Collimonas fungivorans Ter331: one gene and its partner. The protein of the gene in region 1 binds, or shares a complex with, the protein of each later gene. Links are inferred from orthologs where the notes say so. Each region holds a gene or a part of one and is shown on either strand. Other genes may lie near its edges.

What was found.
Region 2: the proteins of CFU_RS04340 (region 1) and CFU_RS12770 are in contact, whole or in part, in a cryo-EM structure (PDB 8ZAL), measured with the Escherichia coli proteins. The link is inferred for Collimonas fungivorans Ter331 from one-to-one orthologs.

The regions. Positions count from the first base shown.
Region 1 is NC_015856.1:979,425-993,828, reverse strand. The notes cover bases 1,610-4,452. They hold CFU_RS04340 (TolC family outer membrane protein), read left to right. Parts: upstream 1,610-2,298; coding sequence 2,299-3,606; downstream 3,607-4,452. Other genes in these bases: CFU_RS04335 (TetR family transcriptional regulator), read right to left, coding at 3,649-4,290; CFU_RS04345 (rhodanese-like domain-containing protein), read left to right, coding at 1,923-2,246; CFU_RS04350 (protein-L-isoaspartate O-methyltransferase family protein), read left to right, coding at 1,610-1,914. Outside these bases: CFU_RS04365 (DUF1439 domain-containing protein), read right to left, coding at 1-37; CFU_RS04360 (YkgJ family cysteine cluster protein), read right to left, coding at 71-340; CFU_RS04355 (TetR/AcrR family transcriptional regulator), read left to right, coding at 542-1,180; more of CFU_RS04350, read left to right, coding at 1,249-1,609; CFU_RS04330 (efflux RND transporter periplasmic adaptor subunit), read left to right, coding at 4,534-5,766; CFU_RS04325 (efflux RND transporter permease subunit), read left to right, coding at 5,778-8,930; CFU_RS04320 (efflux transporter outer membrane subunit), read left to right, coding at 8,923-10,350; UDP-glucose 4-epimerase GalE, read left to right, coding at 10,464-11,486; CFU_RS04310 (O-antigen ligase family protein), read right to left, coding at 11,524-12,777; CFU_RS04305 (glycosyltransferase family 8 protein), read right to left, coding at 12,921-13,925; CFU_RS04300 (YdcF family protein), read right to left, coding at 14,192-14,404. UniProt on the Escherichia coli protein: Outer membrane channel, which is required for the function of several efflux systems such as AcrAB-TolC, AcrEF-TolC, EmrAB-TolC and MacAB-TolC. These systems are involved in export of antibiotics and other toxic compounds from the cell.
Region 2 is NC_015856.1:2,937,550-2,952,036, forward strand. What follows is about bases 7,777-10,702. They hold CFU_RS12770 (HlyD family efflux transporter periplasmic adaptor subunit), read left to right. Parts: upstream 7,777-8,593; coding sequence 8,594-9,811; downstream 9,812-10,702. Other genes in these bases: CFU_RS12765 (efflux transporter outer membrane subunit), read left to right, coding at 7,777-8,553; CFU_RS12775 (DHA2 family efflux MFS transporter permease subunit), read left to right, coding at 9,893-10,702. In the rest of the region: CFU_RS12725 (PhoH family protein), read left to right, coding at 1-272; CFU_RS12730 (metallophosphoesterase family protein), read left to right, coding at 416-1,150; CFU_RS12735 (ABC transporter permease), read right to left, coding at 1,218-2,072; CFU_RS12740 (ABC transporter ATP-binding protein), read right to left, coding at 2,151-2,936; CFU_RS12745 (ABC transporter substrate-binding protein), read right to left, coding at 3,099-4,115; CFU_RS12750 (response regulator), read left to right, coding at 4,285-4,959; CFU_RS12755 (sensor histidine kinase), read left to right, coding at 4,956-6,365; CFU_RS12760 (MarR family winged helix-turn-helix transcriptional regulator), read left to right, coding at 6,459-6,932; more of CFU_RS12765, read left to right, coding at 7,036-7,776; more of CFU_RS12775, read left to right, coding at 10,703-11,470; CFU_RS23335 (autotransporter outer membrane beta-barrel domain-containing protein), read right to left, coding at 11,558-14,248; CFU_RS12785 (inorganic phosphate transporter), read right to left, coding at 14,444-14,487. UniProt on the Escherichia coli protein: Part of the tripartite efflux system EmrAB-TolC, which confers resistance to antibiotics such as CCCP, FCCP, 2,4-dinitrophenol and nalidixic acid. EmrA is a drug-binding protein that provides a physical link between EmrB and TolC.

The DNA of each region.
Region 1 (14,404 bases):
GCGTTTTCGTAACAGGCACGTAATTTTTCATTTGCATTCGGATTTTCCTTATTCTGTCTGCAGACAGACCTTACATGGCAGTCAATCGTTCCAGCGTCGCCAGATAATGCATGGCATGTGCGCGGGAATTGCCGCACATGTCCGGCGCCGGCTGCAGGCTGGCGCATACCGCGGGACGGTCGGGACTGCCGAAAATCCGGCAGAGGTTGGCCTGGTCCAGCTGGATGCAGCGCACACCCGCCGGCTTACCGTCAGGCATGCCAGGGATAGGCGACGAGATCGACGGCGCCGTGCAGCAGGCGCCGCAATCCGGGCGGCAAGCGACGCCCTGCGCGCTCATGCCAAGCCCCCGCCAATTAATGGTTTTTTTGAAAACATCTGCAGCCTGTGACAACACCGGTTTAAACGAAGGCCAGATTCTACCGGCAATCGCCGCGCCTACCCCAAAGTTCCAGCGCGCACGCCAACCTTTCTTGACACTCCCGCGGTTGCCGCTTACATTACTGACTCTCAAGTCATTAATTAAAGATGCTCAGTATTCATGAACTGCCCTTTCAGCTCCAAACCCCGCTGGGCAAGACGCAAGGAAGCGCGCCCGCAGGAACTGCTGGCGGCTGCGCTGGACCTGTTCGTCGAACGCGGATTTGCCGCCACCAGGCTGGGCGACGTCGCAGCCCTGGCCGGCGTCTCCAAGGGCACCTTGTACCTGTATTTCGAGAGCAAGGAAGATTTGTTCAAGGCGGTGGTGCGCGAAAACATACTGCCGGCGCTGGCTGAAGCGGAAGATATCATCGACGGCTACCAGGGCCCTAGCGCCGACCTGTTCCGCGAAATCCTGCTGGGCTGGTGGGAGCAGATCGGCGCCACCAAGCTGTCCGGCATCACCAAGCTGCTGATGGCCGAGTCGGGCAATTTCCCGGAGCTGGCGGCCTTTCATCGCGAAGAAGTCAGCGAACGCAGCGAAGCCATGATCGTGCGCCTGCTGCAGCGTGGCATAGAGCGCGGCGAGTTTCGCGCGATCGACGTGCGGCAGACCGCCAACGTGCTGATCGCGCCGGTGATCATGCTGATGATGTGGCAACAGCCGCTCAACCCCTGCCATGTGGAGCCGGTGGATGCCGGCAGTTACCTGGACAGTTTTATCGATCTTTGCCTGCACGGCCTGCTCAGCAAAGCGTAGCGTGCAATAGGTTTTGAGGGTGGCCTTTGATAGAATGAGCCCTTTATTTTCACTACCGAGCCTTAACCATGAATATCGAACAAGCCCGCTTCAACATGATCGAACAGCAAATTCGCCCTTGGAACGTGCTGGAACTGGACGTGCTGGAATTGCTGACGGTAGTACGGCGCGAGGAATTCGTCCCTGCCGCTTACAAGAGCCTGGCGTTTTCCGATACCGAAATCCCGCTGCCTGGCCCGAACGGCGAAAGCATGCTGGCGCCCAAGGTCGAAGCGCGCCTGCTGCAGCAAGCTGCCGTGAAAAAACATGAGCAGGTGCTGGAAATCGGCGCCGGTTCCGGCTACATGGCGGCTTTGTTGTGCTACAAGGCAAGGCATGTGACAACGGTAGAAATCGATCCCGAGCTGAAAGCGCTGGCCGAAAAGAATCTGGCGGCCTACGGCATCACCAATGTCGAGGTAGTGCTTGGCAACGGCGCCCAGGGCTGGGACCAAGGCGCAAGCAAGACCTACGACGTGATCGTGATTTCCGGCTCGCTGTCGACGCTGCCTGACGCCTTCCTCAAGCAGCTCAATGTCGGCGGCCGGATTGTCGCCATCCTGGGTGAAGCGCCGGTGATGTCGGCGCAGATCATTACCCGTACTTCGGACAGCAACTACAGCACGGTCCACCTGTTTGAAACCAACGTCAAACCGCTGCGCGAAGCTGCCGTTCACTCCCAATTCAAATTCTAAGCCTGCCCATGCAACATCTCACCGCCTCAGAACTGGCCTCCTGGATCGCCGATCCGCAGCGTCCGACGCCGTTGCTGCTGGACGTGCGCGAACCGTGGGAATACGAGACCTGCCACATCGCCGCCGCTCAGCTGATGCCGATGCAAACGGTGCCGGCCCGCCTGAATGACCTGGAAGAGGACCAGGCGATCGTCTGCATCTGCCACCATGGCGCGCGCAGCATGCAGGTCGCCGCGTTTCTCGAGCGTCAAGGATTCTCCGCGGTCAGCAACCTGACCGGCGGCGTCCACGCCTGGGCGCAGCAGGTGGATCCGGCCATGCCGACCTACTAGGCCTTATTGAGCCAGACCATACCCACCTGCCGCCACTGTTCCGGAGAGTGTAATGCGCAATACCCTGATGGCCTCGTTGATCGCAAGCGTATTGCTGACTATGGCTGTGAATGCGCATGCAGTCGACCTGGTCCAGACCTATCAGCAAGCGCTGGCCAACGATCCGGTATACACCAGCGCACGTTATGCGCTCAGCGCCAGCAACGAAGCCAGCGTCCAGGGACGCGCCGCCCTGCTGCCGGTAGTCGGCTTCGGCGGCAACTACAGCCGTGCCGGGGAATCCTGGAAAACCATCACCAACAATTACAGCCTGCAGCTGACCCAGCCGCTGTTCCGCCCGGCGTACTGGCAGCAGTACCAGGAAAGCAAGCTGTCGGTCGCCGCCGGCGAGGTCAAGTTTGCCCAGGCTGAACAAGACCTGATGCTGCGCGTCAGCCAGGCTTATTTCGACACGCTGACGGCGCAAGACGTGCTGGCGACGCTGCAAGCTCAGAAAAGCGCGATTGCCGAGCAGCTGGCTTCGGCCAAGCGCAATTTCGAAGTCGGCACCGCCACCATCACCGACAGCAACGAGGCGCAGGCCAGCTACGACCTGGTGATCGCGCAGGAAATCGCCGCCGGCAATAACCTCGAAGTCGCTCGCAATGTGCTGCAGCAGATTATCGGCAAGCCCCCGGCGCCGCTGGCGACTCTGCGCGCCGGCGTCCAGCTGAGCGCGCCGCAGCCGGCTGCGATCGAGAACTGGGTCAGCAGCGCCGAACAGCAGAATTTCGGCGTGGTGGGCCAGGAGATTGCGCTCAATAGCGCAAAATACGAGATCAAGAGGAACCGCGCCGGCCATCTGCCGACGGTCGACCTGGTAGCCAGCCGCGCGCATTCGGATGTCAGCGGCAGCCCTATTCCTTTTTATAATATTTCGCAGACGGGCAACTCGATCGGCGTGCAATGGACGATCCCGCTATACGCCGGCGGCGCCGTCAACAGCGGCGTGCGGCAGGCGGTGGCATTGGAAGACAAGGCACGCTCCGACCTGGAGAGCGCGCGCAGGAATGCAGCGCTGAATGCGCGCCAGGCGTATCTGGGGGTCAACAGCGGCCTGGCCCAGATCAAGGCGTATGAAGCGGCGGAGATTTCCAGCCAGTCGTCGCTGGACTCGAACCGGCTCGGTTATCAGGTTGGCGTGCGCATCAATATCGATGTGCTGAACGCGCAGCAGCAGCTGTACTCGACCCGCAGGGATTTGGCCAAGGCGCGTTACGATACGCTGATGAATAGCCTGAAGCTGAAGTCAGCGGTAGGCGCCCTGAAGGAAGAAGACCTGCAGCAAATCAATGCCTTGCTGACGCCGGCAGCGTATTAAGCCTCCGGTTATCGCGGTCATGCGTGGGCACAGGTTCTCACACTACACATTGTTTTTCAGGATGAACGGCGAAGTCTTGAACATGTGGATGCAGTTGTCGACCACTTTCGAAACGTTTTCCGCCAGATCAAAACTCTGCGGACTGAAGGTCCAGTTGTGCAGGATGCCGAACAGCAAGCCTTGCACCATGACCGCAGCCAGTATAGGATCGAGCTCGCGCGGCAACTGCCCTTTCGCAATCGCAAATCGCAACAAGCGTTCTATATCGGTGCGGCCTTGCAAAAAACATTCGTGCTGGCGGATATAGATCGGGTCTTCCGGATCGACCAGCTCACATTTATGCAGGACGATTTCAAAAATCTTGCGCGACTCCGGATTCAGCGTCGCCTCCTGCAGGGTAAACAAACATCTGTTGCGGAACTGGTTCAAAGGATCATGCGCATTTTCGTCGGCGGTTCTTTCTATCATCGCCTCCATCGGCAGGCGCACCCGCTCGCACATTGCATCGAACAAGTCGCTCTTGTTCTTGAAGTGCCAATAGATAGCTCCGCGCGTCACGTCAGCGGCGCTGGCGACGTCGGCCAGCGTGGTGCGCGCCACGCCGTGCTGGTGAAACACCTCCGCTGCCGCATCAAGGATGCGGCTCCGCGTTTCCAGTGCTTCTTCTTTTGTACTTCTAGCCATTTAAACCGACCTCCAAACTGTTACGATACTTTGTGCGCTCGCAGCAAATAATTAATTGACAATACATACATGCCACATACATTCGTGCATGTATGTATAATAGCAGCATTCCGGCTGCTCCACCCGCTTTCTGGCAAGGCATCCGGTGCAACAAAGCAATTACTTATATATCCTATGTCAATTCCAGAAACAGAGTCACCTGTCAGATTTGCAGTCTTTCCTCAATTACCGTGCGAGAATTTTATGAATTCAGTTAGCTCTATCAGTCGTCTCACGCGTATCACCCTGGCTATCGCGCTCCTGTCCGCAGTTGCCGCCTGCGGCAAGAAGCCGGAAGCCCAAGCGCAGCCGCCAGCCGGTGTTTCCTTCATCACTATCGCCCCGGAGCGCCTGGCCCTCACCACGGAATTGCCAGGTCGGCTGGAAGCTACCCGTATCGCCCAGATCGGCGCCCGGGCAGCCGGCATCGTGCTCAAGCGGAATTTCCGTGAAGGCAGCGACGTAAAAGCTGGCCAAACCTTGTACCAGATCGACCCGGCGCCGCTGCAAGCCGCTTACGACAGTGCGCAAGCAACCTTGGCCAAGGCTGAAGCAAACCTGACTACAGCGACCCTGAAAGCACAGCGCTACAAGCCGCTGGTGGACGTCAATGCGGTCAGCAAGCAGGATTACGACGACACCGTCGCCACCCAGAAGCAAGCGGCGGCAGATGTGGCATCCGCCAAGGCCGCGCGCCAGACCGCTAGCCTCAATCTCGGCTACGCCACCGTAACCTCGCCGATTTCCGGCCGCATCGGCAAGGCGCTGGTGACCGAGGGCGCGCTGGTCGGACAGGGCGAAGTAACGCAACTGGCAGTAGTGCAGCAGATCGATCCGATCTACGTCAACCTGACCCAGTCCAGCACCGACATCCTCAAATTGCAGCAGGCGATGAAGAGCGGCCAGCTGGAAAGCGCCGGCCCGGGCCAGGCCAAGGTCACCCTGGTGACTGAAGACGGCCGCACCTATCCGCAAAGCGGCAAGCTGTTGTTTTCCGACTTGACGGTCGATGCCAACACCGGTTCGGTCACCCTGCGCGCTGAATTCCCTAATCCGGATCGCAACTTGCTGCCTGGCATGTATGTGCGCGCCAAACTCGAACAGGCAGTCAATGCTTCCGCCCTGACCGTGCCGCAACAGGCGGTCCAGCGCGACCTCAACGGCTCTTCGGTGTTCGTGATCGGCGCTGACAATAAAGTGGCCGTACGATCGGTGACCGCCGACGTCGCACAAGGCGATAAATGGATCGTCACAGAAGGCCTGAAAGCCGGCGACAAGGTAATCGTTGATGGCTTGCAAAAGGTAAAACCAGGCGCGCCGGTCAATCCGTCGCCATGGAAGCCTAATGCTGCCCCGGCAGCTACAGCCGCACCTGCTGCAGCCGGCGCCAGCGCCAGTGCCGCAGCTGCGTCAGCTGCCACATCTACCGCTAAATAAGGAGCCTATTAATGGGCAAGTTTTTCATCGACCGCCCCGTATTTGCGTGGGTGCTCGCCATCTTCATCCTGCTCGGGGGTGCTTTGGCGATCACGCAATTACCGGTGGCGCAGTATCCTTCGATTGCACCGCCGACTATTGTAGTTAACGCTACCTATCCTGGCGCAACAGCACAGACTCTCGACGATAGCGTTACCAGCCTGATTGAACAGGAAATGAATGGCGCCGACGGTTTGCAATATATCGAGTCGCAAAGCCAGGCTAATGGTACGGTAGCGATCACCGTGACGTTTTCGCCTGAAACCAATGCAGACCTGGCCGCAGTGGACGTACAAAACCGCTTGAAGCGGGTGGAAGCTCGCCTGCCGGCGGCAGTCACGCAACAGGGCGTACAAGTCACCAAATCGCGCAGTAACTTCCTGATGTTTATCGGTCTATCTTCGAGTGACGGCAAGCTCGACCCGATTGCGCTCGGCGATTACCTGTCGCGCAACGTGCTGAACGAAATCAAGCGCGTGCCAGGCGTTGGCCAAGCCCAGTTGTTCGGTACTGAACGCGCCATGCGGATTTGGATTGATCCAGCCAAACTGGTTGGGCTCAACCTGACGCCAGCCGACGTAACGGCTGCAATCACTGCGCAAAATGCTTTGGTCGCAGGCGGCACCATCGGTGATTTGCCTAGCCCGGGCACTCAGCAGATCTCCGCCACCGTGGTTGTCACCGGCCAGCTGAATACGGTTGAACAGTTCGGCAATATCCAGTTGCGCGCCAATGCGGATGGATCGATGGTACGTTTGCGCGACGTTGCGCGTATTGAAATCGGTGGCCAGTCTTATGCGACCGCCGGCCGCCTGGACGGCAAGCCGACTTCCTTCGTCGGCGTGCAATTGTCGCCAACCGCCAATGCGCTGGGCACCGCCACTGCGGTCCATGCCAAGATGGCGGAGCTGTCGAAGTATTTCCCAGCCGGCGTCACATACACTATTCCTTACGACACCTCGAAATTCGTCAAGATTTCGATTGAAGAAGTGGTCAAGACCTTGGTAGAGGCGATCATCCTGGTGTTCCTGGTGATGTATCTGTTCCTGCAAAACATCCGCTACACCTTGATTCCGACATTGGTCGTACCGGTCGCGCTGATGGGTACTTTTGCCACCTTGCTGCTGTTTGGTTTTTCGATCAACGTGCTGACCATGTTCGGCATGGTGCTGGCGATCGGGATCCTGATCGACGATGCGATCGTGGTGGTGGAAAACGTCGAACGCATCATGAGCGAAGAAGGTTTGTCGCCGCGCGACGCAACCCGCAAGGCGATGGGCCAGATTACCGGCGCACTGATCGGTATCACCCTGGTGCTGATCGCGGTGTTCATCCCAATGGCGTTCTTCAGCGGCGCGGTTGGCGCCATCTATCGCCAATTCTCGCTGTCGATGGTGGCTTCGATGGTGTTCTCGGTATTGATGGCATTTACGCTCACGCCGGCGTTGTGCGCCACCATCCTGAAACCGGTGGAAGCAGGACATCACCATGAGAAGAAGGGCTTCTTCGGCTGGTTCAACCGCAAATTCAACGCGACCACCACCGGCTATCAGGGTGTGATCGCTAAGATGCTGACCAAGACTGGCCGTTACCTGCTGATATATGGCGCAATCCTGATCGGCGTCGGCTTGTTGTACGCACGCTTGCCGGCGTCGTTCCTGCCGGCCGAAGATCAAGGTTACATCATCACCAACGTGCAATTGCCTTCCGGCGCCAGCAGCAATCGCACATTGGAAGTCATCAAGACGATTGAAGACTACTATTCGAAATTGCCTGGTGTCGCCCATGTGGTTGCTATTACCGGCTTCAGTTTCTCGGGCAACGGTCAGAATGCCGGTCTGGTATTCACGCCGCTCAAGGACTGGAGTGAACGTGGTCCGGATCAGTCCGCCGACGCGATCGCAGGCAAGGCATTTGGCGTGTTCTCGCAAATCAAGGACGCCATTGTCTACCCGTTGAATCCGCCACCGATTCCGGAACTGGGCAACGCCACCGGCTTTACCTTCCGTCTGCAGGACCGCTCTGGACAGGGACATGCAGCACTGAATGCAGCGCGCAACCAAATGCTGGGCATGGCATCGCAAAGCAAAATCCTGGCTGGAGTTCGTCCTGAAGGTCTGGAAGATGCGCCACAGCTGCAACTCGATATTGACCGCGACAAGGCCAATGCCTTGGGCGTATCGTTCAACGCCATCAACAGCGTGCTGTCGACAGCACTTGGCTCTTCCTATGTAAATGACTTCCCCAACCAGGGCCGTCAACAACGTGTAATCGTGCAAGCCGATGCGCCTCAACGGCTGCAACCGGAAGACCTGGCCAGGCTGTATGTCAAGAACACCCAAGGAACCATGGTGCCGTTCTCGTCATTCACCAGCTCGCACTGGACTAACGGTCCGGTACAACTGACGCGCTATAACGGCTATCCGGCGATGAAAATCTCCGGTGGTGCATCACCTGGCCACAGCACTGGCGAAGCGATGGATGAGATGGAAGCATTGACTGCGAAACTCCCTCCCGGCTTCGGCTTTGAATGGACTGGCCAGTCGCTGGAAGAAAAGACCTCAGGCTCGCAAGCGCCAATGCTTTATGCATTGTCGCTGCTGGCGGTGTTCCTGGTGTTGGCAGCATTGTACGAAAGTACTTCCATCCCGCTGGCAGTGATGTTGGTGGTGCCGTTGGGGATTCTCGGCGCATTGCTGGGCGTAACATTGCGCGGCATGCCTAACGACGTCTACTTCAAGGTCGGGATGATTACCGTGGTTGGCTTGTCGGCGAAGAACGCGATTCTGATTATCGAGTTCGCCAAAGACCTGCAGGCTGAGGGCAAGGGCTTGATCGAAGCGACGCTGGAAGCGGTGCACTTGCGGTTCCGTCCGATCCTGATGACTTCATTCGCGTTCATCCTGGGTGTGCTGCCGCTGGCAATCAAGACTGGCGCCGGTTCTGGCAGCCAACGCGCAATCGGTACCGGCGTCATGGGCGGCATGATCACCGCGACAGCCTTGGCGGTATTCCTGGTACCGGTGTTCTTCGTGGTGGTGCGCAAGCTGTTCAAGGGCAGTGAGCGCCAACGCAAGCTGCATGCGGCCAACAAGAAAATAGATGTGGAGAATCAGCATGTTTAATTTATTACCCAAGCAACTGACCGGCGCCCTGCTGCTGGCCGGCGTCCTCTCGGGTTGCACCATGGCGCCGACCTACGTGCGGCCGGAAGCGCCGGTCGCCGGCAGCTATCCAGCCGCCGCCGACGGCCAGGCGCAGCTGGATGCGGCGGCGCTCGGCTGGCGCCAGTTTTTCCCGGACCAGCGGCTGCAAGCGCTGATCGCCTCTGCGCTTGAAAACAACCGCGATCTGCGCACCGCCGCCTTGAACATAGAACAGGCGCGCGCGCAGTACGACATCACGGCGGCCGATGCCTTGCCCAACTTCGACGGCAATTTCAGCCGCACTCGCGGCCGTACAGCCACGTACCAGCTAGTGCCAGGCCAGAACGCGGTGAACAATGTTTACCAGGTCGGTTTGAACATGACCTCGTTCGAGCTGGATTTCTTCGGCCGCGTGCGCAGCTTGAAAGATGCCGCACTGGCGAGCTACCTGGCGACCGAAGAGGCGCGGCAATCGGCGCAGATCAGTCTGATCTCGCAAGTGGCCCAGGCTTACCTGACCGAACAGTCGTATGCCGAGCAGGAAAGACTGGCGCGGCAAACCCTGGACAGCCGCCTGGACGACTACAAGCTGGACAAGATGCGCTTTGAAGTCGGCGCATCGTCGGAACTCGACCTGCGCAATTCGGAAACGCTGGTGCAATCGGCCCGCGTCTCGCTGACGACGCTGGTGCGCCAGCGCGGCCAGGCCACCAATGCCTTGGTGCTGCTGGTCGGCAAGCCGTTAGGCGACCTGCCGGCGCCGCAATCGCTGTCGGATGAACAGATCGTTACCGACATCCCGGCCGGCCTGCCTTCCGACCTGCTGAACCGCCGTCCCGATATCCGTGAAGCGGAGCAGCAGCTGCGTTCCGCCAACGCCAATATCGGCGCAGCGCGCGCGGCCTTCTTCCCTACTATCTCACTGACGGCGGGAATCGGCAATGCGAGCACGTCGCTGGGCAGCTTGTTCTCGGCAGGCAGCCGTACCTGGTCGTTTGTACCACAGCTGACGCTGCCGATCTTTGAAGGCGGCCGCAACCGCGCCAACCTGTCGCTGAGCGAAATCCGCAAGAACCTGGCGATTGCCAGCTACGAGAAAACCATTCAGAGCGCATTCAGGGAAGTTGCCGATGCACTGGTGGCGCGTGGCACACTGGAGGAACAACTGGCAGCACAGGACGCCTTCCTCAAGGCGCAGGAACAACGGGTGAAACTGACCGAACTGCGCTACAAGAACGGCATCGCCAGTTCGACCGACCGCCTGAATGCCCAGCGCGACCTGTTCTCGGCGCAGCAATCCTTGATCCAGACACGGCAGCTGCGTCTGAACAATGCGATTGACTTGTACCGTTCCCTCGGTGGCGGCTTGAATGAAAATACTGCTGTGGCGGCGAAATAGTCATTACGCTTGAGCATGAATGTTTGAACCAAGCAAAACGCCGCACTTGTGCGGCGTTTTTTTTACCATTACAGTTTGTATCTGCCATCAATATGGATTGAATCACATCCCCCATGAAGAAAACCATTGTCCTGACCGGAGCCACCGGATATATCGGCTCCCATACCTGGTGCGCTTTGATAGAAGCAGGATACAACGTTATTGGCCTGGATAATTTCTGCAACAGCAGCGTCGAAGTGATCGGGCGGATTTCTGCAATTACGCAGGAAAAATTGATTTTTATCGAAGGTGACGTACGCGATAAATCCCTGCTTGACTCCATATTCCTGAAGAACAAAATAGATGCTGTCATTCATTTTGCTGCATTGAAAGCAGTAGGGGAATCAGTAGAAAAGCCTTTGACCTATTACGATGCCAATTTGAACGGTTTGTTGAACTTGTGCATGGCCATGGCACAACATAGCGTAAAAACCCTGGTATTCAGCTCGTCAGCAACGGTTTATGGCGACCCCGAATCAGTTCCAATTAAAGAGGATTCTGCTCTGCGCACCACCAGTCCATACGGTCAAACAAAATTGATGAGCGAGCAAATCTTGCGTGATCTCGAATATTCAGACCGTGACTGGAAAATAGGCTATTTGCGCTACTTCAACCCGGTTGGCGCACATGAGAGTGGATTAATCGGGGAAAATCCGCGAGGGGTGCCCAATAATCTGATGCCTTATGTGGCGCAAGTTGCCGTCGGCAAACTGGACAAATTACGCATATACGGCGGTGACTACCCTACCCCGGACGGGACCGGCATACGAGACTACATACATGTAATGGATTTGGCAGAAGGCCACGTGTCAGCATTGTCGCATTTGCTCGATGAGGGCCCCGATAATGCATCGTTCACAATCAATCTTGGCGCTGGACGCGGCATCAGCGTTCTTGAGGTGATTCACGCTTATGAGAAAGCATGCGGGCGCCCGATTCCCTATGAAATTGTGGCAAGGCGCCTAGGTGACGTTGCCGCCTACTACGCAGATCCTGCCCTTGCAGCTGAAATCCTTGATTGGCGAGCCACCCGAGGACTCGATATCATTTGCCGCGATTCATGGCGCTGGCAAAATATGAATCCCAACGGCATATAAATCCGGAAGGCTCCCTGTTCCATGTTCTAGGTACGGATCAAGAATGAAGTGGCGGGTCCTCTTTCAGGAGCTTTTTGCTCTTCATGATATATGTAAGGAAAAACGCAATGCTTAGAACATAATACGGATAAATTTCCCACCATAAAAATACAACGTCCACTAACCCCAGGACGACAAAACCAAGGCAGAGCGCTACTCCCATTCCAGCTGTATATCGAATCTCATGGTCTCTATTTTGTATATCACGTAAAAAATAATATGCCGGAACGAAATACAATGCCAACAATGCAAACAGGCCAAACAGGCCCAGCCTGGACATCATGAATAATACTTCGTTATGTGAATGTGGATAAGTTGCCGCAACCGGAGTAATAATATTTCTCTCTGCCAACCCCTCTAGTGCCTTCGGAAAACCTTCTACACCGACCCCGAAAACTGGATGTTCAGTGAACAACACCCATGATCCTCGCCATAATTGAAGGCGGATTCCGAGAGAAGTATCGACATTTTCGCCTCCGGAATATTGAGTCATGTCGCTTTCAGCAACAGATACCCGCTCCTTTACAATCTGGCCATAATGGGAGACGCCTCCAATTAATATTACAAAAAAAACGATTACGGACAGCTTGTAGCTGGTAGGTATATTTTTAGTTATTAAAAAAGCAAGAATAATGAAAACTGGTATCGTCAGCCAGACACCCCGAGATTGCGACAAGTACGCTACATACAAACCAGCGCATAGCGCCGCAAACTTGATAAATATGGCTAGCTTATTTCCCGGCTTATTCCATGCGATCGAAAATACCGAAAATAGTCCCAACAGCAAGGCCATTTCCGCAAAAATTATAATGGGAATAAAATCCGTTCCATAGCGCGAAGCTCCGCCATCCGTAAGAATATAGATTTTGATAGCCGACAGAAATGCACCTATGACAATCGCCCATTGCACATGCTTCATATATCTGATCGGCAAGAACGAGACGATCCAAAAAACCAAGACAAACATCGCAAGCCGAAATGGCGGATCGTATGTCCTACCGAGAAAATTGCCAGATGCAGCCTGATTCGCAAATACGGCTATTAAAGGAGCGCACATTGCCAGGCCAAGCGGCCAGTAGTCTTTCACCAGCTGCGCGAATGAATTGTCAGCTGGATATTTCCTGCCAACAAGTAAAATCAAGCTAATTAGCAACAATAAAGCATAGAGCACTCCGGCAGCACGATCCACAACCAATGCCAATATATAAAAGGCTGCAACTATGGCAGTAATCAAAAATTTCGTATAACGCAAGTGTTTCTCCGAATTACGAATATTCCAATACTCGAATAAAAAATATGGTTCTGTTATTTCTAATAACTAGCATCGGAATTCAATCTGATGCTTGATGTTATTTTCAATTTTTAAATAAAATCAATAAAATGCAAATAGAATATTTATGACTTGGTATATTTTTTTATACCGTGAATAAATCTCACCCATAAATATTTTATATGCCATCCGACTCCTTCAGTGATCCGATTCTGTTTAATCAGGAACTTTGAGAACAATTTCAATTCTCTGGCATTTTTCGGCTTATCTAATGGCATGTCAGCCCAAGATGACATGGATTGATAGTCAAAAAATATAGATTTTGCCTCATGCAGGCACCATGCGTGCCAAGGCTTTACCGGTCCTGTAAAGTGAATAAATACGAACGGCTCCGGAATATCTAGCTGTGTACTACCATTGCTGAGGAAATCCACCAGGTGGTAACGATAATTCCATTTATCTTCAATGTATTTTGTATGCCCATTGAGCACGGCATTTAATGCATCTTGATCTGCAAACCTCAATTCTTGCGTTGAAAGAATAATGAGTGCCTTATTTTGAGTATCGTTTGCTATCCAATTATTCACATCGATGTACATCACACCGGCATTGAAATATTCATGATGCTGCAGATTTAATGCGGAGACCTGGGTTTTTACCGTAGTTTCAAGTTCATCATGAACAACCGCAGCGATACAATTACCCATGTCGACAGACAATAATTCCTGGATTTTCCCCATGCACAAGATATCGGCATCAAGATACAAGACTTTGTCAGCTATTCCATGCAATAAATTAGGAATTAATATCCGAACAAAAGTACCAAGTGGATGTTGTGAAAAACAAGGGAATTGAGAAAACTCAGACAACATATCCGGGTTCAGGATATGAATTACTATGGAAGTACCGCAGTTGCTTTCCAGCTGCTCTAAACGATGGCGACTATCATCTGTGATTGAAAATGCAAAGACATGAAAAATAAACACCATGTCAGGATTATTTCTTACAATAGAGACTATATTGACGCCCATGCCGCGAAAATAATTCGTATCAACACCAAAAGCCACGTGCACCGCGCTGGGGTTGAGAACATTATCTGAAGCAGAGTTACAAGATGATATTGCGCCCAATTGTAATCCTTACTAACTTATATTGTATGAGTCCTCGGACTTCACGGATAAAAAACTGAGTCAATCGAAGTTTGTAAAAACATACATTCTGAAATACGACTCGTTGAGACAGCTTTTTTTGAAATAGCGAAGGATAACAAACTTGGGTTCTCCATGTCATAAAAACGCTCTGTATGTAGCAATTAATTACAAAATTGTCTGACTAGGCTCTTTGCCAAAATCAAAACCGCCTTGTAGCCATGCAGCTCCGAATCACTTCCGGCCCGCTACCAGAATAAACCCACCCATTCGTGCAACGCATATTCGCTACGGCGCAAACCCTCGCCAGACGGCAGGAAACTCAGCAAGGTGAGCCGCTCCCGGCTAAAAAACACGGTTGGAGCAGAGATCACCGTCAGCCCGGCCTGAGCGAACAGCAGTCGAGCGCGATGCATATGCACTGCATCTGTCACCAGAATGATTTTTCGTATCCGCGCCTG
Region 2 (14,487 bases), 2.0 Mb from region 1 along the record:
GCCGTACCTTCGTCAACAAGTTCCTGATCATCGACGAAGCGCAAAACCTGACGCCGAAGCAGATGAAAACCCTGGTCACCCGCGCCGGTCCGGGCACCAAGATCATCTGCCTCGGCAACATCGCCCAGATCGATACGCCTTACCTGACCGAGGGCTCGAGCGGCCTGACGTATGTGGTCGATCGTTTCAAGGGCTGGTCGCACAGCGGCCATGTGACGCTGGCGCGCGGCGAACGCTCGCGCCTGGCCGACCATGCCAGCGATGTGCTGTAACAAGAGCTGAGGGACGGCGCAGCGATGCGCTGGCTGGATAGCTGAACGGGTGCAATTCAATTTCGGTTGGATTGCACCCGTTTTATTTGATAATGCGATTTAATGATCTGATGTCCCGCCATCTTCCGTAAAGAAAGCCGCCAATGAAACTTGCCATCGTCTCCGACATCCATGCCAACATCTGGGCGCTGGAAGCTGTCCTGGCGGACATCAGCAAACAAGGAGCCGACCTGGTGGTCAACGCCGGCGATATCCTGTCCGGCCCGCTGGAACCTTCAGCTACCGCGGACCTGCTGATGTCGCTGCAACTGCCTACCATCCGCGGCAACCACGAACGCCACCTGCTGGATTGCGAACGGCGCCCGGGGCATCCCAGCGACCAGTTTGCATTCGAGCACACGACACAGGCGCAGCGCGACTGGATCAGGGGATTGCCAGCCACCCTGGCTGTATCTGACGAGATTTTCATGTGCCACGGCACGCCGGCCGACGACCTGGTGTATTTCCTGGAACAGGTCGACCAGCAAGGCTGCCGCATGGCCGCGGCGGTCGACATCGAGGCCCGTGCGGCAGGAATCGGCCATAGCCTGATCATTTGCGGCCACACGCACAAGCCGCGCGCCTATGCCATCTCCGGCGAGCGCCTGGTGGTCAATCCCGGCAGCGTCGGCCTGCAGGCCTATGACGACGACCAGCCCTACTTCCATACTATCGAAAACGGCAGCCCGCACGCCCGTTACGCCATCTGCGAAAAAACCGTCCATGGCTGGGATGTCAGCCACATCAATATCAGCTACGACCATCACAAGGCTGCCACTACGGCGTTGAAGAACGGCCGGGCCGACTGGGCGACATGGCTGTCGACGGGAAGAATTTAGGGCATAAAAAAACGGCGCATTGGAAAAATGCGCCGCAACCTTAAGTCACTAAACCTTCAGTTAGAAACTAGAATGCCACAGGACGCCATTTAAGCAAACGTTTTTCCAGCGTCGTCAGCAAATAATCCGCCGCCAAGGCCACCACTGCCAGCACGATCATCGCCGCAAACACGCCGCTGGCGTTGAAAGCGCCCTGGGCGGTGGAAATCAGCAAGCCGATGCCTTGCTTGGAACCGAGGAATTCGCCCACCACTGCGCCCACCAGGGCAAAACCGAAACTGACGTGCAGGCTGGCCAGGATCCAGCTCAGCGCCGAAGGAATCACCACCGACATCGTGACCTGGCGCGGCGAGGCGCCGAGGATCTGGGCGTTGGCAATCATGTAACGGTCAGCTTCGCGCACTCCCTGGAAAGCATTGCCGAACACGACAAAGAACACCATCACCACCGCCAGCGCAACCTTGGAAGCCATGCCCAAGCCCAGCGCGATCACGAAAATCGAGCCCAGCACCACCCGTGGAATCGAATTGGCGACCTGGATGTAAATGCTGAAGACATCCGATAGCAATTTGTTACGGCCGAGCAGGATGCCGCAGATGACGCCAGCCACCGAACCGATCAGGAAGCCGAGCACCGTTTCTTCCAAGGTCACCAGCACCTGTGTCCACAACGGTCCTTGCGAGGTGCCTTCCACTATCCAGTCATAGATCTGCACCACGATCAGCGATGGCTGCGAAAAGAAGAACGGGTCTATCCATTGCAGCCTGGCCGCCAGTTCCCAGCCGCCCAGGGTCAGCACCAGGATGGCGACGCGCAGGGAAATCACCAGCCAGTAGCGTTGCTTGATTTTTCGTTGCGCCTCTTGTTCGACAGTGGCCAGGCTGGCCGCGCTGAGTTTGTCGATTGTTTGTACTTGATTCATAGATTGCCTTTTTCCTCTCGCTTGCGGGACACCTGCATCGCCACGAGCGGCGGTATGTAAATGGAGAATTGCCGGTATTTAGCTGATGTGCACTTCTTCGCGCAGATCGGCCCAGATCTTGCGCGAGATGTCGATGAAGCGCTGTTCATAACGCACCTCGGACATTACGCGCGGCCGCGGCAAGTCGATTTCGTACACGCTCTTCAAAGTGGCCGGGCGCGCGGTCAGCACATAGACCTTGTCGGCCAGCGCAATCGCTTCTTCCAGGTCATGGGTGACGAACACCACCGAACCGGCTTGCGATGACCACAGCTGCAGCAGCTCGTCCTGCATCAGGGTGCGGGTCTGCATGTCGAGCGCGCTGAACGGCTCGTCCATCAGCAGGATTTCAGGGCTGTTGATGAATGTCTGCGCCAGCGCGACGCGCTTGCGCATGCCGCCGGACAGTTGATGTGGATAGTGGCTGGCGAATTTATCGAGGCCGACGCGGCGTATCCATTCTTCCGCCAGCGCATAGGCTGCGTCTTTCGGCTTGCCGCGGAACAGCGGTCCCGCCGCCACGTTGTCGATCACGCTGCGCCAAGGGAATACCGCATCGTTCTGGAAGACGAAACCGATGCGCGGATCGATGCCGCTGACCGGCTCGCCCATGATGCGCACTTCGCCCACGGTCGGTTTGAGCAGGCCTGTGATCATGCTCAGCGTGGTCGATTTGCCGCAGCCGGTCGGGCCCACGACGGCCACGAATTCGCCGCGCGCCACGCTCATGCTGAAATCGCGCAAGGCCACGGTGGCCTTGCCGTCAGGGGAGATGAAGCGGCACGAGACATTGCGCAGTTCGATGGCGGGCGTATCCCGCAACACCTGCGGCGGCGGCGTGGTTGCCGCAGACGTAGCCGGCGGCGAGACATATGCTGCTTGAGTCATTTAAATTCCTTTGCAGTGCAGGTCGGAGCAGTTCGCTGGACGCGAGTCTCCCCACTCGGAAGCCGTGCTTCCGACCTGCGGGATGGTTAAGCTTCGGCCTTACTTGGCTTGGCTGACAAACTCGTTGGTATAGGTCTTGGCAAGATCGATATGCTTGCCCTTGACGTTAGGATTGAAACCCGACAGCACCTGCAGCACGGTTTCCGGGCCGCCCGGCGGCATTTTTCCGTCCGCCGAAAACATCGGCAGGGAATTCTGCAAGGCCTGTACATACATCGGCTTGTTATTGCCGTAGTAATCCTTCGGCATCTTGTCCGCGATTTCGGCGGCGCTATGGGTATTGATGAATTTCAGCGTCTTGACGAAAGCGTGCGCCAGCTTGGTGGCTTCAGCCTTGTGCGCTTTCAGCCACGGGCCTTGGACATACAGGCTGGAGGCCGGATACAGGCCGCCCAGCGCCTTGACCGTGCCTTCGACGGTGCGCATGTCGACCAGCACCGACGCTTCGCCGGTTTTCAGCAGCTGCGACACGGTCGGTTCGGTGGTCATGCCGGCGTCGATGCGGCCTTGCTTGATGGCGACGATGAATGTATTGTCGGCGCCCACCGGCAGCACCGAGTACTGGCTGGAAGTGATGCCGGCCTTGGCCGCCAGGTATTGCGTCAGGAAATTGGTCGACGAACCGAGGCCGGTCACGCCCAGCGTCTTGCCTTTGACGTCAGCCATGCTCTTGATGGTGGCGGCAGCTTTGGTCGAAACCATTTCCACTTCGCCCGGCACCTGGCCGAAGATCGTGATCGCCGTGACTTCCTTGCCCTTGCTTTGCAGATCGATGGAGTGGTCGTAGAAGCCGACTACCGCCTGCACCGCGCCGGCCAGCAGTTCATTTTCCGCATCCACGCCAGCCGGCTGCGACTGCAGTTCGACATCCAGGCCCTCTTCCTTGAAATAACCGAGCTGCTCGGTCAGCTTGGCCGGCAGGTAGATCATCTTGGTGATGCCGCCGACCATGATGGTGATTTTTCCTGAATCGGCCGCCATGGCCTGGCTCGCGCCAAGCACGCCGCTGCCAAGCAGCACGGCGGAAAGCAGGGAACCGCGGATGAGGGTATGCATTGAGTTGTCTCCGTTTGTTTTTTTGGGATAATGACCGGATCCGCAGGACAACATGCCATTGTTCCAGTCTTGGGCGTATTCTAGGATGCGCTAACTTTCATCCAGCTTTCCAAATCCGCCTTATTTAACTTGCAGTGCAACATGAAGTGTCATATAAGCAGCCACATCCATGAAACTACTCCTGATCGAAGACAATCCGCCGCTGGCGCTATGGCTCAGCAAGATTCTGAAAGAAGACAAATTCACCATCGACCTCGCCAGCGACGGCGAAGCCGCCGATCGCCTGCTGCAAAGCGAAAGCTATGATGTGGTCCTGCTGGATCTGCAGCTGCCGAAGATGAACGGCAAGGCGGTCTTGCGCCGTTTGCGCGAGCGGCACAACAATGTGCCGGTGATGATCCTCACCGCCAGCGGCTCGGTGGATGAAAAGGTCGATTGCCTCGGCGCCGGCGCCGACGACTACCTGGTCAAGCCGTTCGAAGTGCGCGAACTGGTGGCGCGGATCAAGGCCCTGATCCGCCGCCAGACGCCGGGCAAGGCGGCGGAAATGCATTGCGCCGACCTGCGCTACGACAGCAATACCAGACAGTTCTCGATCGCCGGCAAGCTGCTAGCGCTGCCCGGACGCGAACACGATGTGCTCGAAATCCTGATGCTGAAACAAGGCAAGACCGTCTCCAAGACAGCCTTGATGGACGGCGTATTCGGACTCGACGACGAACCCAGCGCCGACGCCATTGAAATCTACATCCACCGGCTGCGCAAGAAACTGGAGCACTGCCAGGCCGCCATCATGACCTTGCGCGGACTCGGTTACCTGCTCAAGCAGAAAGACGCCAATTGATCATCAGCCTACGCCTGCGCTTGCTGCTGTGGCTGCTGATTCCGCTGGCGGTGTTTGTCGCCATTAGCGCCACGCTCTCATACCGCAGCGCACGCCAGACAGCGGACCTGATCCAGGACCATGCGCTGCTGGCGTCGGCGCAAGTGATCGCCGGCGAAATCCATTGGCTGGACGGCGTGCCGCATGCCAGCGTCCCGCCGGCAGCGCTGGAGTTGCTGGTCTCGTCCATGCAGGACCAGGTGTACTACCAGGTGATTACCGACAACGACAGCCTGCTCGCCGGCCGCCCTGATTTCCCGCAAGCGTTGCGTTTTCCCTTGAGCACGCCGGCGTTCAGCACCATCGATTACCACGGCCAGGTGCTGCGCGTGGTGAGCCAGGTGCGCACCTTGTACAACGCCGGCCAGCTGCGCAAGATCGCCGTGCTGGTCGGCCAGACCACCGGCGCCCGCGACCAGATGCTGGCCGACCTGTGGCGCCCTTCCCTGCATCGCCAGATCGCCATGCTGCTGCTGGCCGCGGCGTTGGTAGTGATCGGCCTGAGCATGGAACTGCGGCCGCTGATGCATTTGAAAAACCAGCTGGCGGCGCGCGATGCAACCTCGCTGTCGCCGATCAAGGCCGGCCAGCTGCAGCTGGAGCTGCGGCCCATCGTCGAAGCCATCAACCAGACCATCCAGCGCTTGAATACGCAGGTGTCGGCGCAAAAGCGCTTTATCGCCGACGCCGCCCACCAGCTGCGCACGCCGCTCACCCTGCTCGATTCGCAAATCCAGTTTGCGCGCCGCCTGGGCGATGAAAACAGGCGCACCGAAGTGCTGCAGGTGCTGCAGGCGATGCACGAAAGCAGCAGCAACATGACCGAGCTGACCAACAAGCTATTGCTGCTGTCGCAGGCGGAGGCCTCCGACACCACCGCCTTCCTGCGCCAGCCGGTGGACCTGCTGGCGGTGTCGGCCGCGGTGCTGGAAGAAATCGTCGACCTGGCGCAGCGCAAGAATATTGACCTCGGGCTCGAGACCACGATGCAGCATGCATGGGTAATGGGAAACGAAGCCTTGTTCAGCGCCATGATGATGAACCTGGTCGACAACGCCATCCGCTATACCCCCATCGACGGCACGGTGACCGTGGCCATCGGCGCCAGCCATGGACAGGTCGAAATCAGCGTCAGCGACAACGGTCCTGGCATTCCGGCCGAAGTGCGCGACCGCGTGTTCGAGCGTTTTTTCCGCAACGCCGCTCCGGGACAGGATGGCACCGGCCTCGGCCTGGCGATCGTCAAGGAAATCGTGATGGCAGCGCAAGGCAGCGTGACGCTCGGCGCCGGCGAACAGCAGCGCGGCCTGGCGGTGTTGCTGCAGTTGCCATCCTGTGCCGCGCCGGGACCTGAGCAACAATTCTAAAGTGGCGCCAGCAAGAAATTTTATTTTGCAGTATATTATTGCCTAGGCAATGAATATTCAAACAGCAAATCCAGCAGACAAATTGAGAAAAACGTGAGCAACCGCCCCCCATTATTCACTCTGGACACTTACCAGATTGAAGAAAGCATAGGCTATCTGTTGGCGCGCTCGCGCGCCATGATGGTCAAAAGCTCAGACGAAGCTTTGATGCCGCATGGAATTACCCATGCGCAAGGCGCCATTCTCTTGATGTTGTCAACAGGGAAATATTCGACGGCCGCCGACCTGGCGCGCGAGACGTATACCGACGCGGCATCCACCAAGCGCATGATCGACCGCCTGGTGGCGCGTGACCTGATCAAGCGCGAGCCATGTGCAAATGACAGGCGTCTGATGAAACTGCATCTGACCGCAAGCGGCGTGGAGTTGTCGAAACTGGTGCCCGTGGCTTTTTGCAGCGTGCTGAACAAGCATTTTTCGGAGTTCAGCGCGGAAGAAATCGGCTTTTTGAAATCGATGCTCAGGCGATTGGTGGCAAGCAACACATCGCCAGAGAAAACACATTGACTATGCAAGATTAATTTATTCAATATTACTTTTAAACAAGCAGCTGCTCCCGGTAGTCTTCTTATCTGTGGCCGCTAAACCAATCCGTCAAATCAACGCCGACATGAACTCTCATCCATCTCCAGCCCGACGCAGCCTGCCGAAACTTGGCACCCAGCGTCTTGTGATCAGCGCCGCCGTACTATTGCTGGCGGCATGCGCCAATTTCAGCGGCATCCACAGCACCGCCAGCACCAACAATCCGGACGATTACGCCTCTGCCTCTGCCCTGCCGGGACAAGGCGGTTTATGGCCGGCCGGTTCCTGGGTCAGCACCATCGGCGGCAGCCAGCTGCAGCAGCTGGTGGATGAAGCGCTGGCGGGCAATCCTAACCTGCAAGCCGCCGCCGCCCGCATCGGCGCCGCGCGCGCCATGGTGGAGGCGGCCGGCGCCACCAGCAAGCCGCAAGTCGGCGCCAGCCTGTCGGCCACCCGCGAACGGTTTTCCGAAAACAGCATTTATCCGCCGCCGTTCGGCGGCATGTACGTGACCGACTATGAAACCGCGCTGAATTTTTCCTACGACCTGGATTTCTGGGGCAAGCACAGTGCGCAGTTGCGCTCGGCCATTTCGCAAAGCAAGGCGGCGGAAGCAGAGCATTATGCAGCGCGCCTGGCGCTGACTGCCGGCATCTCGAAAGCCTGGCTGCAGCTGGGACGGCAATACGCTCAGCTGGACCTGACCAACCAGCAGCTGGTGCTGCGCGACAAGCTGGACAAGCTGACCCAGCAACGCTTCGCCGCCGGCCTCGATACCCAGAGCGACAACCAGCAAAGCCGGCAACAAGTGGCCGGCCTGCGCGCCGAACAGGCGCAATGGCAGGAAGCGATCGCACTGACCCGCAACCAGATCGCGGCGCTGATGGGCCAGGGTCCTGACCGCGGCTTGAAAATCGCGCCTCCGGCATTGCCGGCGGACGCCGCCATCGCCCTGCCCGACCAGCTGCCGCTTGGCCTGCTTGGACGCCGCCCGGACGTGGTCGCCGCGCGCTGGCAGGTAGAAGCTGCACAAAGCGACATCAAGGTTGCCAAGACCGAGTTCTACCCGGATATCAACCTGTCGGCCATGGCCGGTTTTTCCAGCCTCAGCTTTTCGCAATTCCTGAACCACAGCAGCAAGGTGGTCGGCATCGGCCCGGCAATCCACCTGCCGATCTTTGAAGGCGGCGCACTGCGCGCCCAGCTCAAGGGCCGGGTCGCCGCTTATGACGGCGCCGTGGCGACTTACAACCAGGCCCTGAACGATGCTTTCCATGAAGTGGCGGACAGCGTGCAATCGCTGCAGGCGGCCGAAACCCAGGGCAAGAACCAGCAGGCTGCGGTGGACGCCGCCGAACGCGGCATGAAACTGGCTGAACAGCGGCAGCAGGTAGGCACCGCCAACATGCTGCAAGTGGTGAGCACCCAGATTTCCTGGCTGGCGCAACGCAAGCTTGAACTCGATACGCGCGCCCGCCGAGCCGACCTGCGCGTCAACCTGATCAAGTCGCTGGGTGGCGGCTTTGACGCCTCGGCCGAAGGACTCAATCCGGCCGAAGCAAGCACAGGCACTGCCAGCCCGCAAGCAAACGCAGCTAACTGATCCATAAAATAAACCGTTCACTTATTGCGAAACCCGCATCATGACCACACCAAATCAAACTCCAGAAAATCCGTCTCCAGCTGCCGCCGCTCCGGCGCCAGCGGCCGCCAATGGCAACGGCAAACGCCGCAGCCTGCTGATCGGCGTCACTATCGCCCTTATCATCGTCCTGATCGCCTATGGCATCTGGTGGTTCATCTATGCCCGCCACTACGAAAACACCGACGACGCCTATGTCGGCGGCAACGTGGTGCAAGTCACGCCGCAGGTCGGCGGCACGGTATTGGCGATCAACACCGACGATACCGAACTGGTGCAGGCCGGCAAGCCGCTGGTGGAACTCGACAAGGCCGACGCCAAGGTCGCACTGGACCAGGCCGAAGCCCAGCTGGCGCAAACCGTGCGCCAGGTGCGTACGTTGTTCGTCAACAACAACGCTCTGGTTTCCAACGTCACCGCGCGCACCTCTGAACTGGAACGCGCCCGCGCCGACCTGGCGCGCCGCCAGCAGCTGATCAGCACCGGCGCCGTGTCGAAGGAAGAACTGGATCACGCCAAGGTCGCGGTGCAGGGAGCGGAAGCCGCGCTGCAAGCCACGCGCGAACAACTGGCGTCGAACCGCGTATTGACTGACCACACCACGGTCGAACAGCACCCGAATGTGCAGAATGCCGCGGCCCAGGTGCGCAATGCTTACATCAACCTGGCCCGCACTACCCTGCTCGCGCCAACCACCGGCTACGTCGCCAAGCGTTCGGTGCAGGTCGGCCAGCGCATCGCCGCCGGTACGCCGCTGCTGTCGATCGTGCCGCTGAATGCCTTGTGGGTTGACGCCAACTTCAAGGAAGTGCAGATCAACAATATGCGCATCGGCCAGCCGGTGACCTTGAAGTCCGACCTGTATGGATCGAAGATCGAATACCACGGCAAGGTGGTCGGCCTGGCGGCCGGCACCGGTTCGGCTTTCGCCCTGCTGCCGGCGCAGAACGCCAGCGGTAACTGGATCAAGATCGTGCAGCGGATTCCGGTGCGCATTTCGCTCGACGCCAAAGACCTGGAAACCCATCCGCTGCGGATCGGCGTTTCGATGGACGCCACGGTCGACATCGCCCAGACCGAAGGCACTTCGCTGACCGCTGGCACTGCGCGCACCACGCCGGCTTACACTACCGACGTCTTCGACAAGAGCGGCCAGGAAGCAGATGCGCGCATCGCCAGCATCATCGCCGCCAATAACAATGCAGCTGCCGCACACTAAGCTGCTGCCGCCTGCCCTGCCGGATGCCGCCATCGTCACAGTGGCGGCGTCCGCCATGCGAACCTTTACCGGAATGCCTTCATGAGTTCCCCAAAACCAGCGATGCCTGCGCGGCCGCCATCGCAACCACTGCCGCCGCTGACCGGCGGCAAGCTCGTCATGGGTACGGTAGCACTGTCGCTAGCCGTGTTCATGAACGTGCTCGACTCTTCGATCGCCAACGTTTCCATCCCGGCCATCTCGGGCGACCTCGGCGTATCGCCGCAGCAAGGGACCTGGGTCATTACCTCGTTTGCCGTCGCCAACGCCATCTCGGTGCCGCTGACCGGCTGGCTGACCCAGCGCTTCGGCCAGGTGCGCCTGTTTGTCACCTCGATCATCCTGTTCGTGCTGTCGTCCATCCTGTGCGGCCTGGCGCCCAGCATGGAAGTGCTGATTGCAGCGCGGGTGCTGCAAGGCGCGGTCGCAGGGCCGATGATCCCGTTGTCGCAATCCTTGCTGCTGTCCAGCTATACCCCCGCCAAGAGCGGCATGGCCCTGGCGTTCTGGGGCATGACCACCCTGGTGGCGCCGGTCATGGGGCCGCTGCTGGGGGGCTGGATCTCGGACAACTACACTTGGCCCTGGATTTTCTACATCAACATTCCGGTCGGCGTGTTTGCCGCCTGGGCTACCTGGTCGATCTATCACAAGCGCGAGTCGGCGGTATACAAGCTGCCCATCGATAAAATCGGCCTCGCCCTGCTGGTGATCTGGGTCGGTTCGCTGCAGATCATGCTGGACAAGGGCAAGGAGCTCGACTGGTTCAACTCCTCGACCATCGTGATACTGGGCGCGATCTCGCTGATCGCATTCATCTACTTCGTCATCTGGGAGCTCGGCGACGATCATCCGGTGGTCGACCTGACCCTGTTCAAGGGCCGCAACTTCAGCGGCGGCGTGATCGCGATTTCGGTCGGCTACGGCCTGATGTTCGGCGGCCTGGTGATCTTGCCGCTATGGCTGCAGACTACGCTGGGTTATACGGCGACGCTGGCGGGCGAAGTGATGGCGCCGGTCGGGATCTTTGCCATCATCCTGTCGCCGTTCATCGGGAAAATATTGCCCAAGGTCGATGCCCGCTGGGTTGCCAGCACCGCGTTCCTGATCTTTGCCGTGGTGTTTTTCCTGCGTGCGCAATTCACCGAAAACGTCGACACCTTCACGCTGATGATTCCCACCGTGATCCAGGGCGCGGCGATGGCCATGTTCTTCATTCCGCTGACCTCGATCATCCTGTCCGGCCAGCCGCCGGAAAAGATGCCGTCGGCGGCCGGCCTGTCGAATTTCGTACGAATCATGTTCGGCGGCATGGGCACTTCGATCACCAGCACCTTCTGGGATCGCCGCACGTCGCTGCATCATTCCCAGTTGACCGAATTCACCGGCCCGCACAGCCCGGCGTTCACCGAGGCGGTGCATAACCTCACCGCCCAGGGCATGTCGGAACCGGCGGCGTGGGCCACCATCGAACGCCTGATTACGGTGAAAGCCGCGACCCAGGGCGCCACCGATATCTTCTGGATCTCGGCGGTGCTGTTCCTGATGCTGATTGCACTGGTGTGGCTGACCAAGCCTTCGCGCTCCAGCGTGCCGGCTGATGCTGGCGGCGCCCACTAAAGGGCGAGATGCGGTCCTGAAAAAAAGCGATGCCACCGCTCAGGTGGCATCGCTTTTTTCATATCATGGACCTGTGAAAGAGCTCTCTTACCAGAGATAGCGCAAACCAAGAGTGACCCGGTTCACCCGGTTATGCGACTCCGCCTGGTAATCGTAGTCGGCAAACAGGTTCAGGCTGGCCGAGGCGGCATACGAAAGATTCACGCCCGCCAGCACCGCATCCCGGCCCAGGTCTACGCCTTTCACCGTGAAATCGCTGCCCGGGGCGCCAATCAATGTCGCCTGGTATTGCGCCTGCGCGTCCATGAATTCATGCATCCAGCGCAGTTGCGCGCCAAACGTCATGGAACCCGTAGCCAGCGGCAGGTCTTGGCTGATCTTGACGCCGAGGCTGCTGCGCAAGCTGTTCAAGGTATTGCTCTGGGTGGACAGCCCCAGGTTCTCGGCATCGGTTTCGGTGAAGCCGTCCTGGCGCAGGCGGGTGTAATGCAGGGCGCCGAACGGCTGCAGGACAAAACGTTCGTTCAGCTTCGCGCGATAACCCAGTTCGCCGTAGGCGCTTGCCTGCTGGCCATCGTAGGCGCTCTTGGCGCGCAAGGTGGAGCCGGTTCCGGTCAGCACATCACGCTGCATGTCGGTGCGCTGTATTGCGTAGCTGGCGATGGCATCGACATACAGCGGGCCCGGGGCGTAACTGGCATAGGCGCCGATCTTGTAGCTGTCGAGCTTGCCGTTGCCGTTGTAGTCATCGAAATCGGCACTCAAGTGAGCATAATCCAGGCCGGCGCCGACGATCCAGTCATTGCCTACGGCGCGATCGGCGCCAGCGCTGATGCCGCCTATCCGGTAACTCGCGCCTGAAGTATCGGCAGTCGCGCTCAATTTACCGAAAGAACCGTAAGGCCGCACCCATACGCCGTTATCGCCAGCCTTGCGACTGCCATCACGCTGGGTATCCAGGCGCATCGACAACGCCCGGCCGAACAGGTCGTTTTCCCGCAATGCGAGCTGCGAGAAGGTTGCATGGACGCCGCCGGTGAGGCTGCCTACCGTAGCCTGTAGCTCCGCCTTATCCAGCAAGTTTAGGGTATTGACCGTCTCCGCCAGCGCCCCGGTGGCTACCGCTACGCCGGCTGGCGTGACGGCGGGCGGCACAGGTTCTTCCGGCGTGGCCTGGGGCCGGCTGGTGTCGATCGCTTGCCCGATCGCGGCATTGTTGCCGCTGGTGACCACTGTCGCGATCGGCGCACGGGTAATCACCAGGTAGGCATGGCCGTTGTCGTAGGCCAGCGCCGGCGTCAGCAACGCCGTTGCGTTTGCCTGCAGCTGGCCAAAGGTACCGCTGACGCCGCCTGCCGCGGTGACAATCGGCAGGCGTATCTGATCCGGATAGGAGCCCGGCAGCATGGTGGCGTTGACGCTGCCGCCCAGCAGGCTGGCAGTGCCGCCCACTGTCAGCAAGCCGGCGGAAACCGGCGACGCCTCGGTCTGGAATATGCCGTTTGCCGCATGGGTGAAATTCCCCGTCACGGTCAGGCCGCCGCTACCGTCGCCGACGCCAGGATGCAAGGTGCCCTGGTTCAGCAGGTCGCCGGCAATCGTGCCGCCGCTGCCGGCCAAGGTTGCCCCCGAGGCGACGGTGGTTGCCCCGCCCAAGCTGCCTGTGAGGTTAAACAGGCCGCTCTGGATTTGCGCGGTGGTGAAAACGCCGTTGCCGCTCCAGGTCCAGTTGTCGCCCTGCGCTTGCAAAGCGGCGAAATTCGAAAATGCATTCGATGCCGTGCCTGATCCCTGCAGCACGACCTTGCTGCCGGCGTTGCCGCCGCCATTGGCAGCGCCGTTGATCACCGAGCCGGTTTGCAGGATCAGCGTATTGACGCCGGTGCCCATCGAGACCGCGGTGCCGGAGCCGCTCTGCAACAGGCCGGCATTGATGACCGTGCTGCTGCCGTTGAGGGTGCGCACCGCCGCGCCTTGCTGGCTGATGATCTGGCCGCCGGCCTGGTTCTCGATGCTGGCGGCAAAACTGGAACCCACGGTATTCGAAAACACCGCGTCGGAACCCGTGCCGGAGGCATTGATGGTGCCGCTGTTGGTGAGCTTGTCGTTATTGCCCTGCATGTACACGGTAGGACTGTTGGCGCCGGTGCTCGACAAACTGCCGCTGTTGCTCACCGTGCCGCTGCCGCCGAGGATGGAAATGGCGCGGGCGTTGCTGCCGGCGGTGGCGATCGTCCCCGAATTGACGATGCTGTTGTTGAGCTGGCCAAGGTTGGTCTGGCCCCAGGCGGCCGATATGCCGAATGCGTTGGGGCCGGCAGTAACGATGCTGCCCCGGTTGATCAGCGTATTGCCGCTGCCGTTGGCGGCCAAGCCGTCGTTGAAGGCGCCGGTAGTGCTGATGCTGGCCTGGGCGCTGTTGGTCAACTGGTTATTATTGTTCAGGCCAAGCAGCGCCGCGCCGCGGTTGCCGCCGGTGCCGCCGCCACCGGTCAGGGTGACGCTGCCGTTGTTGGTGATGGTGCTTGAGGTATCGACCTGAAAAGCCACCGGACTGGTGCTGCGCGGGATGCTGGCCGCTACGCTGGAATCCAGCGTGACCGCAACGCCTGTGCTGCCGGCCTGGGCCGCGACCGGTGTTGCGTTGCTGCCGGAACAGCTTACGGCAACGCCGCTGGTCGGCGCATTGTTGCTGCAGCTTGCTTGCGCTTGCGTGATCAAAGCCCCGGCAAACGTAATGATGACGCCGTTCATGCCTCTCTTGAGTGCTGGTTGCATAGCTCAGTCCTCGGTAGGTGCACAATGGATGTGCTTATATACAGCTTATATTTTCCCCGTGGAAATTATTGTATTTGTAATAGCAACCTATGGCAACAAGGCAAAAATTCGGGCCGGGCTCCCAAATCCGAGGCAAAAAAAGAGGGCGATGCATTGTTACATTGCATCGCCCTCTTTGTTTTATTGCTATCTTGACTATAAAATGTGCTTGCCGATCCACCAGGCGATTGCAGCCATGA